Linked DNA regions of Prochlorococcus marinus str. MIT 0917. The protein of the gene in region 1 binds, or shares a complex with, the protein of each later gene. Links are inferred from orthologs where the notes say so. Each region holds a gene or a part of one and is shown on either strand. Other genes may lie near its edges.

Region 1 (8,564 bases):
AGATAACTCTGACACTATTTGGAGTAATCCACTGATCTTGCTCCTTAAAGAAACTTTGTTCTCCACCATTAGTAAACATTTCATCAAAACGTAGTCTTAACTTGTGAAGTTTTTTTGATTCTTTTTCTAATAGATATGACAACTCTAGATTTCTATTCACGCGTTGATGAGAAGCAAGTCCTAAGTTCACGAGGCTAGTTGAAAATACAATAAATAATCCACACTTCAAAATTAATCCCACATAGCTATATAGAAGCTCTCGCCTAACTTCTTCTTTCTGAAATTCAGAAACTTTAGTAAAAGCATCAATTTTTTTATTTACTGAAGGAATGCTTTTGTTAATTCTTTTTGAACGCTTCCTTCTGAATGGCTCTTCGATTCGTTGAGGTTGTCCCAAATCAAATTAAAATGTCTCGATTTTTTCATGGTAACTTAATTAATAATGGAATCAATTCTTTGACTTTTTCCAATGCATTTATAAATTCAAAAAGAAAATAAATAAAGGAGTATAAATAAACTGACGTTTTTATGATGAAAAACTAAAAATTAAAATGAACAATATAGAAGAAGTCCTTTATTTAAATCCTCTTGAATTAAGTGGGCCAGAGCAAATGGCAATTGATCTCTTCCTATTAGAGAAATCATTCACTTACCATAATTTTAATATGGCAATACGTTTTTACACATGGGATGGAGACTGGTTATCCATTGGAAAAAATCAAAAAGAACTGCCAAGGAAATGGATTGAACTTTTAAAAAATGAACAGTTAAAAATTGTAAGAAGACCTAGTGGAGGGAAAGCTGTTCTTCATAGCAGAGGACTCACTTACGCTCTTATATGGAAATATCCACCGAGAAATAAAAAAGAATCATATTTAAAGACAACGCAATGGCTAAAAGATGGTTTTAAAAAAGCTGGCGTAGATCTATTTTTTGGGAATCAACCTGTGAATATATCTAATAGTAATTGTTTTTCAACTTCAACACTAGCTGACTTGGTTGATGAAGATAAAAACAAGCATATTGGAAGTGCTCAGTACTGGAAAAAGGGGCACTTGCTTCAGCATGGAGAAATCTTAATGGAACCGTCAAAACAATTATGGAAAAAAGTTTTCAACGCAGATCCACCAAAGATAAAAAATGAAATCAAAGAGAAAGAGAAAGTGATAAATTTTCTTAAACAATCTATAGGCAAAACATGGCCCAACATAAAGTTATCTAATTATACATTAGATGAAAAAGATCAAGAGATAATAAAAAGTTTGGCTATAGATAAATTCAAAAAAATAAATCATTATTGATCCTTTTCTAAATCACTAGAAGCCATTGATTGGGCAATATTAAATAGATTTAATCCTATTGGATAAATATTATCTTTTCTTGCAATTTTAATTAATTGATCTGGAAGATTCAATCCTATTTTTTTTAGTACTGCTTTGCCTATATCTACTCTATCTAAAGTTCCAAGAGGAAGGCCAGAAACTGATAGGACCAGTAGTCTTCCATAATTTGTTTTTTCTATTTTTATTATTGCCTTCCATAATGATTCTTTGTCACTAATTGATGGCAATTCATTTATTGGGGAAGAAAACTCATAAAGAAATTTTTTATCCCAGTATTGAACAGAAATATTCTGTAAGATTTTTTCATTAACATAGCCGGTCCATCGCCCTTCTCTGCACAATAGAATCCATTCTTCATTCAAGATATTAGCTTTATTCAATGAACTATATTTAGATAAAACTTTCACAGGCAAATGATCCTCTAGAACCCTGTATGAACGACTACAAACTTGATTTACATGTAATTCAGATAATATCTTTTGTATTTGAATAATTTGGCTCTGTGATTTAGATGAAGAAAAAACAAATAAACCAATTATAGAAAAGCAAATTGCAATATATAAGTTGCCCCTAAATAAGTTTAATATACCAATAAAAATAGCTAGAAAAGAAATTAATCTTGCAGAAGCTATAGCTCCTTTAATCCCTGCTCTTTTACTCCCTGTAAAGTACCAAATTAAAGATTTTAATATTATGCCCCCATCAAGAGGAATTATCGGAAGCAAATTAAATACACCTATCAAAAGATTGAGACTACCAACCTGTTTAAATAAATTAGACAGAATGATATTTGATACTGATAAATTATTACTTAATAAAAGCATTAAGAAAGCCAATAAAAGACTAACAGCGGGACCTGAAATTGCGATTTTAAAACTTCCTTTTGATGTCGGACATTCATTTTCAAGATTTGCCATACCTCCAAGAAAAAAAAGTGTTATGTTTCTAACTTTTAGACCTTCTCCAATTGCCACAAAAGAATGAGCCAATTCATGCAATAAAACAGATATAAACAAAAGAGAAGAGGTCAAAGCACCAATCACCCATCCATTCCATACAGATGCTTGACCATCCAAAAGAGACTCGAACTGATCTCTGGCTGACAAAGTAAAATATAAGAAGACCAAAAACCAACTTGGATGGATTCTCAAAGGAATACCTCTGATTTTCATAACTTCCCAACTACCCAAGCTTAAATTCCTCCAATCTCTCAATAAAATCTATTTAAATCAATCCTAATAAAAGTTCTGGTAATGATCAGAAAATCCACTTCTAAAACGTCAACAGCAATAAAAATTTGTGGACTAACAAAGGCTTCACAAGCAAAATCTATAGCTCAATTAAAAATAAATGCTATTGGAGTTATTGGCGTTAAAAATTCACCTCGTTTTGTAGAAGAAGAAGAATGTATAAAAATTTTTAATGAAGTAGAAAAAGCTTCTTCAATTATTGAAAAAGTACTAGTAATAGCAAATGAAAAACTAGAGGAAGTCAAATGTATAAATAACAGATCAACCCCTCCATCAGTAATCCAATTACATGGGAATGAATCAGTTGATTATTGTCGTGAATTAAAGAATAAATTTCCAACAATAAAATTATGGAAAGCTTTCAGGTTAAAATCTATTCATGATTTAGAAAAAATAAGTCAATACGAGAAGAATATTGATGCTATTCTCATAGATGCCTGGGATAATAAATCACTTGGAGGGACTGGAAATAGAGTCCCAATAGACTTACTAATTAATAAAACTTTTAAAGCTCCTTGGATCTTAGCTGGTGGAATATCTGCTGAAATAATACCTGAAATTTTTTCTAAGCTTAGACCTGATGGAGTTGATGCCTCTAGTCGACTAGAGATATCTCCAGGTATTAAAGATATCAATAAAGTTGAATCTCTTGTACGCGAAATAAGAGAGCAAAATTAATCAAGGATATAATTTATAATTTCTCTAAGCTTAAAGTGCCCCTGCAGAAGGCATCAGAGTTACATCCTCGATAATTTGATTAATCGGTTGACTAGCAAGATGTAACAGTTCAAATGCAACTTGATCAACTGATAGCATCGAATCTCTATCAAATTGCATACCAACAGAGTCAGAATCCCAAAGAGATGAATTTACAGATCCAAGAGTAAGTGTGCATGCTCGTATTAAATTCTTACGTTCTTCTTCTGCCAAACATTTTGTAAAACTTGCTAAAGCTGCTTTGGAAACACAATAGGCACCCCATTGTGGAAAAACATTTCGAGAAGCATGACTACTAACGTTTATAACTAATCCCCCTTTTTTTCTCATGAAAGGAACTACATCGGAGCAAACCTGGAAGATACTGGTGAGATTCATTTGAATAATCCATTCCCATTTTTCAAGTGGCATGGATAAAAGATCTCCAGTCCAAGCAACTCCAGCATTATTTATTAGAACTGAGGGAATCAAGCCATTATTCATTAATTCAGCTATTCCCTTAGATATATTTTTAGGATTACTAAGATCAATGGATTTGTAGAAGACCTTAATTTTATTGTTTTCAATTTCTTCGACAATTTTTTCTAGGTCATCTTCAGATCTAGCTAGAAGTAGCAAATCCCATCCAGAATTAGCAAAAGCCTTAGCAGTTGCTTTCCCAATTCCTCTTGAGGCGCCTGTGATTAATACTGTTGACAAAAAAGTTAGAAGCAAACATTAAAACTTTAAACTGAAATTTCGCTTTCGATAGACTGAGATTCCAAATACTTTCCCATTTTTCTAAATTTGGAATATCTATTATCTCTCAATTCATTAGGTGATAAAGCCAATAATTCGGATAAATGCTTCTCAAGAGCATTTTTTAAAGTTTCTCCAGCCTGAAGCGGGGCCCAATTATTCCCCCCAGAAGGCTCTTTTAAAACCTCGTCAACAATTCCTAATTTCATAAGGTCAGGTCCAGTAATTTTTAATGATGATGCTGCTTCTGGAGCCTTGCCAGCATCCCTCCATAAAATCGAAGCGCACGCTTCAGGGCTTGCGACTGTGTAAACACTATGTTCAAACATTAGCAACCTGTCTGCGACACCTATCCCCAAAGCACCTCCAGAACCACCTTCGCCAATTACAGTTGCAATTATGGGAACTTTAAGCCTAAACATTTCACGCAAATTCACCGCAATTGCCTCTCCCTGGCCTTGTTCTTCTGCTATGAGGCCCGCATAAGCTCCAGGAGTATCTATAAAAGAGATTATTGGTAAACTAAAGCGATCAGCATGATCCATTAACCTCAAAGCCTTTCTATACCCTCCTGGCTTTGCCATGCCAAAGTTTCTAGCAACATTCTCTTTTGTATCTCTACCTTTTTGTTGTCCAATTAAAAGGACAGATTTTTGACCTATTCTCGCTAACCCTCCTATGAGAGCTTGATCATCAGTTCCGTTCCTGTCGCCGTGTAACTCAACCCAATCGTCACAAAACATCTGTATGTAATCAAGTGTGCTAGGTCTTTGAGGGTGTCTAGCTACTTGAATCTTTTGAGCTGGTGTGAGTGCATTAAATATTTCTTCTCGCCTTCTTGCTGCAAGTGTCTCTAATTGAAGAAGTTGCTGACTTACATCAACCTCTGAATCTCTTGCTAATTCTCTGATTTGATCAATCTGATTCTCTAACTCAACAAGAGGTTTTTCAAATTCGAGAAGAAAACGTCTAGCCATAATTAAAAGTAACCAAATATTCAGACAGTTAATGTCTGAATATTTGATTTCAAACCAACAGCAGAAAATCCATGCTTTTCAGAAGCTTGGCCAATGAAATCCATCTTCTCCAAAGTAATATTATTCCTCCCCCAACTGAAATTGGTATGACAATTCTCGAACTCAAGAAGCATTGCCTCAGCGAAACACGCAAACATTTCTCTTTTAGGATTTTCCATCTCAGCGAGCTCCATCATGCTCCAACCAATATCTTTGAAAAATTGAACTATTCCACCCTTTAATACATGAATACCAGGTCCTGAAAACTTCTCTCCTAAATTTTTAGGATATCCACCATCAATCATTAAACAGGGTCTTTTAATTTTAGATGGGTCAATTTCTAAGGTTTTTGGCATGCTTGCAACCCAAATCACAATATCTGCTTCAGGTAAAGCCTGATCCAAGGTAAGAATTTCACCCCCGCCAAGTTGAGACTGGAGTTCAACTAAAGGCTTTTGCTGTCTAGCAACTAAAAGAAGTTCAGAAACACCCGTTCTATTGGTAAGCCACCTACAAACAGCACTACCAATATCACCAGTAGCCCCAACAACAGCTACTTTTGATTTACTCAAATCAATTCCTATTCGAGGTGCATTTTGCTCTAACTGTCTACAAATCACCCAAGCCGTATGAGTATTGCCAGTAGTAAATCTTTGCCAATCAAGAGTAGTATTTCTAACTTGTTGATTTTGAAGCAAATTAAAATTCTCAAAAATTATTGATGTAAATCCACCTAGAGCGGTGATGTTGATCCCTTTTTTTTGAGCCAACTCCATTGCATTCAAAACTTTTCTTCTTGCAGTTTTGAAGCGACCTAGCATCTCAGGGACAAAACATGAGTCTATATATGCTCCCTCAATAGTCTTTCCAATCGCACTTACGACTTTTACATGTTCTACCAACTGAGGAGGTGCAGTACACCATACGTCCAAATCACCTTCAGCAATATGGTCATACCCCAAGCCCAATGCCTTGCGCTTGGCATCTTCAAAACTTGTTGAATGTCCAATTAGCCCAAACATTTTGCACCAAGAAAGATCAAAATTGAAACTAAATATTTATCCAAGTTTGAAGGTTAGACCACCAAGGTCACAAAAAAAAGAATTCCTCAAGAACTTAAAGTTCTTGAGGAATGGATCCAAACAGAAAAATGTAAATTGAAAATCCTTAAATCACTGCAGCAAGAGCCATTCTTGCGATTTCTCTATTATCTAAACCTATTTCTAAAAGGGAATCTTGATACGCAATCATAAATTCTTCCATCAACTCTTCCTTATCCATATGAAGAACTTCCGCGTCATTTGATACTTCATCAAGCATTGATTTTATTAAAGGCAAATTTTCTTTATTAGCCTTCATTAGATCTTTTTTGACTGATTCAAGATTTGCCTTAAGCCATTCTTGACCATAATTCAAATGTAAATATTCATCTTGAACAACACCTTCTGTAATTCTTTTTGCAAAAGGATCAGCTACACGTATGTAAACGTGATAAGCAGATATTGCGAAAGATTCAATCAAAATACATTGAATTAGAAGGCAAGTAGTTGTATTGCCAGCATTAAAAGCCTCTATAAAATTATTGTGGAGTTTTGAGAAGAAGGTTTTTGCAAAAGGCATATCAGGTTTTACGGCAAGATTTCTTCCGCACGCACAAAACCCATTCATATGTTTTTTTTCCATCTTTCCAAGCCTAACCAGCTCATCAGCGTGTTCAGGAATCAACTTGGCGAGATCAAGAAAATTTGAATAAGCTTCTTGCTCACCTTCGATTACAACTGCATTAATTCTGCTATATGCATCTTTGTAAGATTCAGAGGTGAAATCAGGAAGAGAGTCAGAAACCAACCCTTCTTTTTCTACGGTTAAATTGTTGGATGCAAAAGCTTGCATAGATCTATTAGAAATTTGTCAATCTGAGTGATCTTACAGAATTAAAAGCAAAATGGTAGTTCAGTTACCACAACTTAACTGCTAGAAACAGGTCTTCAAGACATGACTGGAGGCCAATCACTGTCCAAAAGGCTTGCGAATAGGGACTTCCAATGATCTATTAGGGCATTTTCCAAAGCGGCACCCAATGCAGAATTTGAAGAACTTGCATCGCCAATAATTCCAGAAGAGCTCAAATCTTCAGTAAGCCATGCACATGGAGAGGCGCCCTCTAGGCTCCAACCCTTTGGAATATTAACTTTTTCTTGATCTACATCCTTTTTCTGTAAGTAAGAATCATTTCGTACCAAATCTCCAGCCATATGCAACATAAGACTTGTTTCCGCTAGTGCCGCATGAAGACCTTCTTCTACCTCCTTTTCCGGTAGAAGTTGATCTAATCCTGGGACACCACTCCAAAGGAAACAAGGCAATACAGCTAGTGAAGGGCATTGAATTCTCAATTGTCTTGAAACCGCTTGTAGCAGACCAATTTGCCCGCCATGAGCGTTAAAAAAAACTAATCTATTGAACCCCATAGAAGCTATTTGCTGGCCAACATCAGTAACCATTGAAAGCAAAACATCAGCTGATAAGGACAAAGTTCCTGGAAAAGCTTGATGCTCAGGAGAAAAACCAATGGATTGAGATGGCATCATCCATATCGGCAAATTTTCAGGCAACGCTTGAAGAGTCTTGATTAAAATATTTTCAGCAAAAAAAGTATCAGTAATTAAAGGTAAATGAGGTCCATGTTGTTCACATGCACCAAAGGGCCAAACCAATGTAGACCCCTTCTCTGAAGCGGCTTTAGAAGCCTCAGGCCAGGTCAAATGCTCAAATCGACGAGTTTGAAAAATGATAGAAATCTCCTAATAATTAAAAAACAACTTACCCTTGACTGTAAGAATGTTTCACTTACTACGAAGGGTATTATGGCCGGGTCAGATCCTCAGCCTAAAAAAGCGACTCCCCAAGGCCGGCAATAAATGCACCGCGCAAACCATTGCAGGTTATGCATATCAGTAGAAAGACTGAGGAAGAATTAATTAATGAAGGATCATCTGATAAAGAATTATCTGAACAAACTAAAGATAAAAGATTTGATGAAAAAGTTCTAGCTAAAAAAGAAATTTCTAAATTAAATAAGGCACCTGAACAGCAAAAGTTAATACAGGAAGACTCTAGCGATAGTTTCCAGGCAACCACAATGGAAGATCTTCTTAGATCTGAAAAAAATTCTGACTATAAAAAAAATATTGAAGATTTTGATGATCAAAATGTTTTTAATCAAAAAAGTAGAACCGTTGATGAATTTGATTTTGATGAAGACGAATTCTTAGCAGCCTTAGAAGAAAATCAACCAATCGGGACAACAGGAGAAATTGCAAAAGGTTCAGTTATAGCAGTTGAAAGTGATGGTATTTATGTAGATATAGGTGGAAAAGCTCCTGGATTTATGCCGAAAAATGAATGCGGTCTAGGTGTAATTACAAATTTAAAAGAGCGCTTCCCAAAAGGATTAACAGTCGAAGTTCTTGTCACCAGAGAACAAAATGCAGATGGGA
Region 2 (2,907 bases), 1.7 Mb from region 1 along the record:
ATCTTTGTTTGATTGAAGTTGAATTTATTGCGCTTAATGAATGAGTTGGACCAATTAGCCAATGAATCATGTCAAAAGCATGGGTACCTAACGCGCCCAATACCCCTCCACCAGAATCTTCGTCTGAATACCAATTCCATGGTCTATCTGGATTAGCTCTGCTGCTCATTAGCCAATCTAGTTTTACAAAATAAGGTTCATCTAGTTTCTTCTCGTTAATTATTCGCTTTGCTTGCATGAACAGAGGAACAGCTCGATATTCGTAATCGACAGCTATTTTTAAATTTCTTTTTAGGGCATTTCTTTGAAGCTCTTTTACCTCTTCAGAGTTTAGGCAAGTTGGCTTTTCTAGTAAAAGATGTTTTCCTTCTTTTATTGCTTCTAGTGCAAGCTCGTATCTTGGAGCTGGTGGAGTAGCTATAATTATTCCATCTATTTTGGAATCAGTGACTAAATCCTCCCAGGTCTCGTAGGCATGAAGATTGTACTTATTGCAGGCTTCTTTGAGCCTTTCTGTTCGAGGATGCCACAACCCCACAAGCTCAATATTCTTATTAGATAATGTTGCAGGGATATGAACACTTTCACCGAAACCTAGTCCTGCAATTGCTATACGTAATGGTTGAACTGTATTGATCATTCTTTTAAATAATTGATGAGTTTAATCATTTTCGCAGCTATCTGAAATCACATCATCTAATAGTTTATCCCCATTTGGGTCTTCCCATTTTGCGGTTAAATTATTTTTACCATTAACTGAAATATCTTTGAATTTATTAGTCAAACAATTGATTTTCATTATGTAAATATTCTCCTCTATTTCATTTGAAGTACTTGAGTCGATTTTTATGTATTTCGTTGTTATTTCTATTATGTTTTTTTCTTTAATATCAATACTATCTTTATTTAAATATTGAATTCCTGATGGCGTTTTACTAACTTCAATCCAATTAATATTGGCCGCATATATTATGTTTGTCCTATTAAATAAAATAATTAATATTAGGACTAAGATATTCACAAGATAATCAAGTTTATTTTTAACCTTCGATTCGTTTTATGCATTAGTTTGTAACTTTACTTCTTGTGTCTTATGTAATCGAAGTATCTTTGCCAAAGTTTCTTTAAGTTCTGTCCTAGGGACAATGGTATCTACGAAACCATGATCTTGAAGATATTCAGCTGTTTGGAAATTATCAGGAAGTTTTTCTCTAAGTGTTTGTTCAATTACTCTTCTTCCTGCAAATCCAATAAGTGCTTTGGGTTCTGCAAGTATTAAATCTCCAAGCATGGCAAAACTAGCTGTAACGCCTCCAGTGGTGGGATGTGTAAGTAAAGGCATATAAAGTAACTGAGCATCTCTATGTCGCTCAAGCGCTCCTGAAATTTTTGCCATTTGCATAAGGCTTAACATTCCTTCTTGCATTCGAGCACCACCCGATGCGCAAACAATTAGCAATGGCAATTTCTCTTTGGTTGAGTGTTCGATAAGTCTTGTGATCTTCTCTCCTACAACAGATCCCATTGAGCCACCCATGAATCTGAAATCCATCACGGCTAATGCCATAGGAATAGAATTAACTTCGCATGTCCCTGTTAAAACTCCATCTTTTAGACCAGTGCTAGCTTGGCTTTCTCTGAGCCTATCTGCGTAAGCTCGTCGATCTTTAAAACCCAGAGGGTCAACTGGAGTTAAATGATTATTGATTGATTTGAATGTATTTGGATCAGTAATTATTCTTATTCTCTCTTCGCTATCTATTCGATTGTGATGCCCACAATTACTACAAACACTGCAATTGTCTATTAAATCTTTTCTATAAACTACTTGCCCACATTCTGGACATTTTTCCCATAGTCCATCACTTTCTTCAGATTCCTGAGTGACTTTGCCAACAAACTGGCCTTTCCTTCTATCAGCAAACCAGTCGAATAATGACACAGATTTTTTGTGATTGAATTTAATTTAATACCTTGAGTCCCTTTAAAGGGATTAGAACGCTTAAATCTTATCTATAATCCAAGAACAAAATATCCCAATCGATAGGAATGGTGCAAATGGATATTGTTGTAATGGTATAAATTTTTTAGTAAGTATTCCATGCAAACTATATATGGCTGAAAGTAAAAATGAAATGCATAATGATATAAGACTCAATTCAATTCCAAGCCATATAGTACTAAACGAAGAGAGTTTTATATCACCCATTCCTAATGAATTTATTCCAAAAATCTTATAACTTATATAACTTATAGAATACATTAGTGTAAAGATAATAACCATTGAAAAGGAATTATTGATTATTAAATCTATGATATCTTTTTTCTCATTTAATAATCCTATGCATAACAAATAAAGGACACCAGAGATGGCAAATAATATTAATTTCTTTTCACTTATTATCATGGTGTGTATATCTTCTATCGAAATGGAAGATATGAAATATAAAAGTATAAAAGTAAAGCATATATTAATAGACATGATTTATTAATTTTTTCTATTAAAAATATATTTAATTGGTTTGTATCTATCTATATAGATAGATAGATTTTATTATCCTGCAGCTTTTTTCTCTTCTATCATTTTATGAATAATTGGTGTAAGAATAAGTTCCATAGCAAATCCCATTTTTCCACCATTAACAACAATACTTGTAGGACTTGACATGAATGAATCGTGTATCATTCCTAATAAGTATTGGAAGTCAATCCCCCATTTTTCTCTTGAACCTTTTCTGAAATGGATAATTACAAAACTTTCGTCGGGTGTTGGAATATTTCTGCAAATAAATGGATTTGAAGTATCAATGGTCGGAACTCTCTGGAAGTTAATATCTGTACGACTAAATTGGGGACATATGTGATTAATGTAATCAGGCATTCTTCTTAGAATCGTATCAACAATCG

What was found. The genes of interacting proteins can lie anywhere in the genome.
Region 2: the proteins of O5637_RS10620 (region 1) and accD are in contact, whole or in part, in a solved structure (PDB 8UXZ), measured with the Escherichia coli proteins. The link is inferred for Prochlorococcus marinus str. MIT 0917 from one-to-one orthologs.

The regions. Positions count from the first base shown.
Region 1 is NZ_CP114784.1:1,894,968-1,903,531, reverse strand. What follows is about bases 3,031-5,908. They hold O5637_RS10620 (acetyl-CoA carboxylase carboxyltransferase subunit alpha), read right to left. Parts: upstream 5,026-5,908; coding sequence 4,036-5,025; downstream 3,031-4,035. Other genes in these bases: O5637_RS10615 (long-chain acyl-[acyl-carrier-protein] reductase), read right to left, coding at 5,046-5,908; O5637_RS10625 (SDR family oxidoreductase), read right to left, coding at 3,302-4,009; O5637_RS10630 (phosphoribosylanthranilate isomerase), read left to right, coding at 3,031-3,271. Outside these bases: O5637_RS10645 (hypothetical protein), read right to left, coding at 1-397; O5637_RS10640 (lipoate--protein ligase family protein), read left to right, coding at 552-1,301; O5637_RS10635 (site-2 protease family protein), read right to left, coding at 1,295-2,533; more of O5637_RS10630, read left to right, coding at 2,597-3,030; more of O5637_RS10615, read right to left, coding at 5,909-6,086; O5637_RS10610 (aldehyde oxygenase (deformylating)), read right to left, coding at 6,232-6,957; O5637_RS10605 (creatininase family protein), read right to left, coding at 7,053-7,829; O5637_RS10600 (S1 RNA-binding domain-containing protein), read left to right, coding at 8,012-8,564. UniProt on the Escherichia coli protein: Component of the acetyl coenzyme A carboxylase (ACC) complex. First, biotin carboxylase catalyzes the carboxylation of biotin on its carrier protein (BCCP) and then the CO(2) group is transferred by the carboxyltransferase to acetyl-CoA to form malonyl-CoA.
Region 2 is NZ_CP114784.1:196,738-199,644, forward strand. It holds accD (acetyl-CoA carboxylase, carboxyltransferase subunit beta), read right to left. Parts: upstream 1,943-2,907; coding sequence 1,058-1,942; downstream 1-1,057. Other genes in the region: O5637_RS01035 (Gfo/Idh/MocA family protein), read right to left, coding at 1-640; O5637_RS01040 (hypothetical protein), read right to left, coding at 662-1,021; O5637_RS01050 (prepilin peptidase), read right to left, coding at 2,003-2,482; O5637_RS01055 (phosphoribulokinase), read right to left, coding at 2,555-2,907.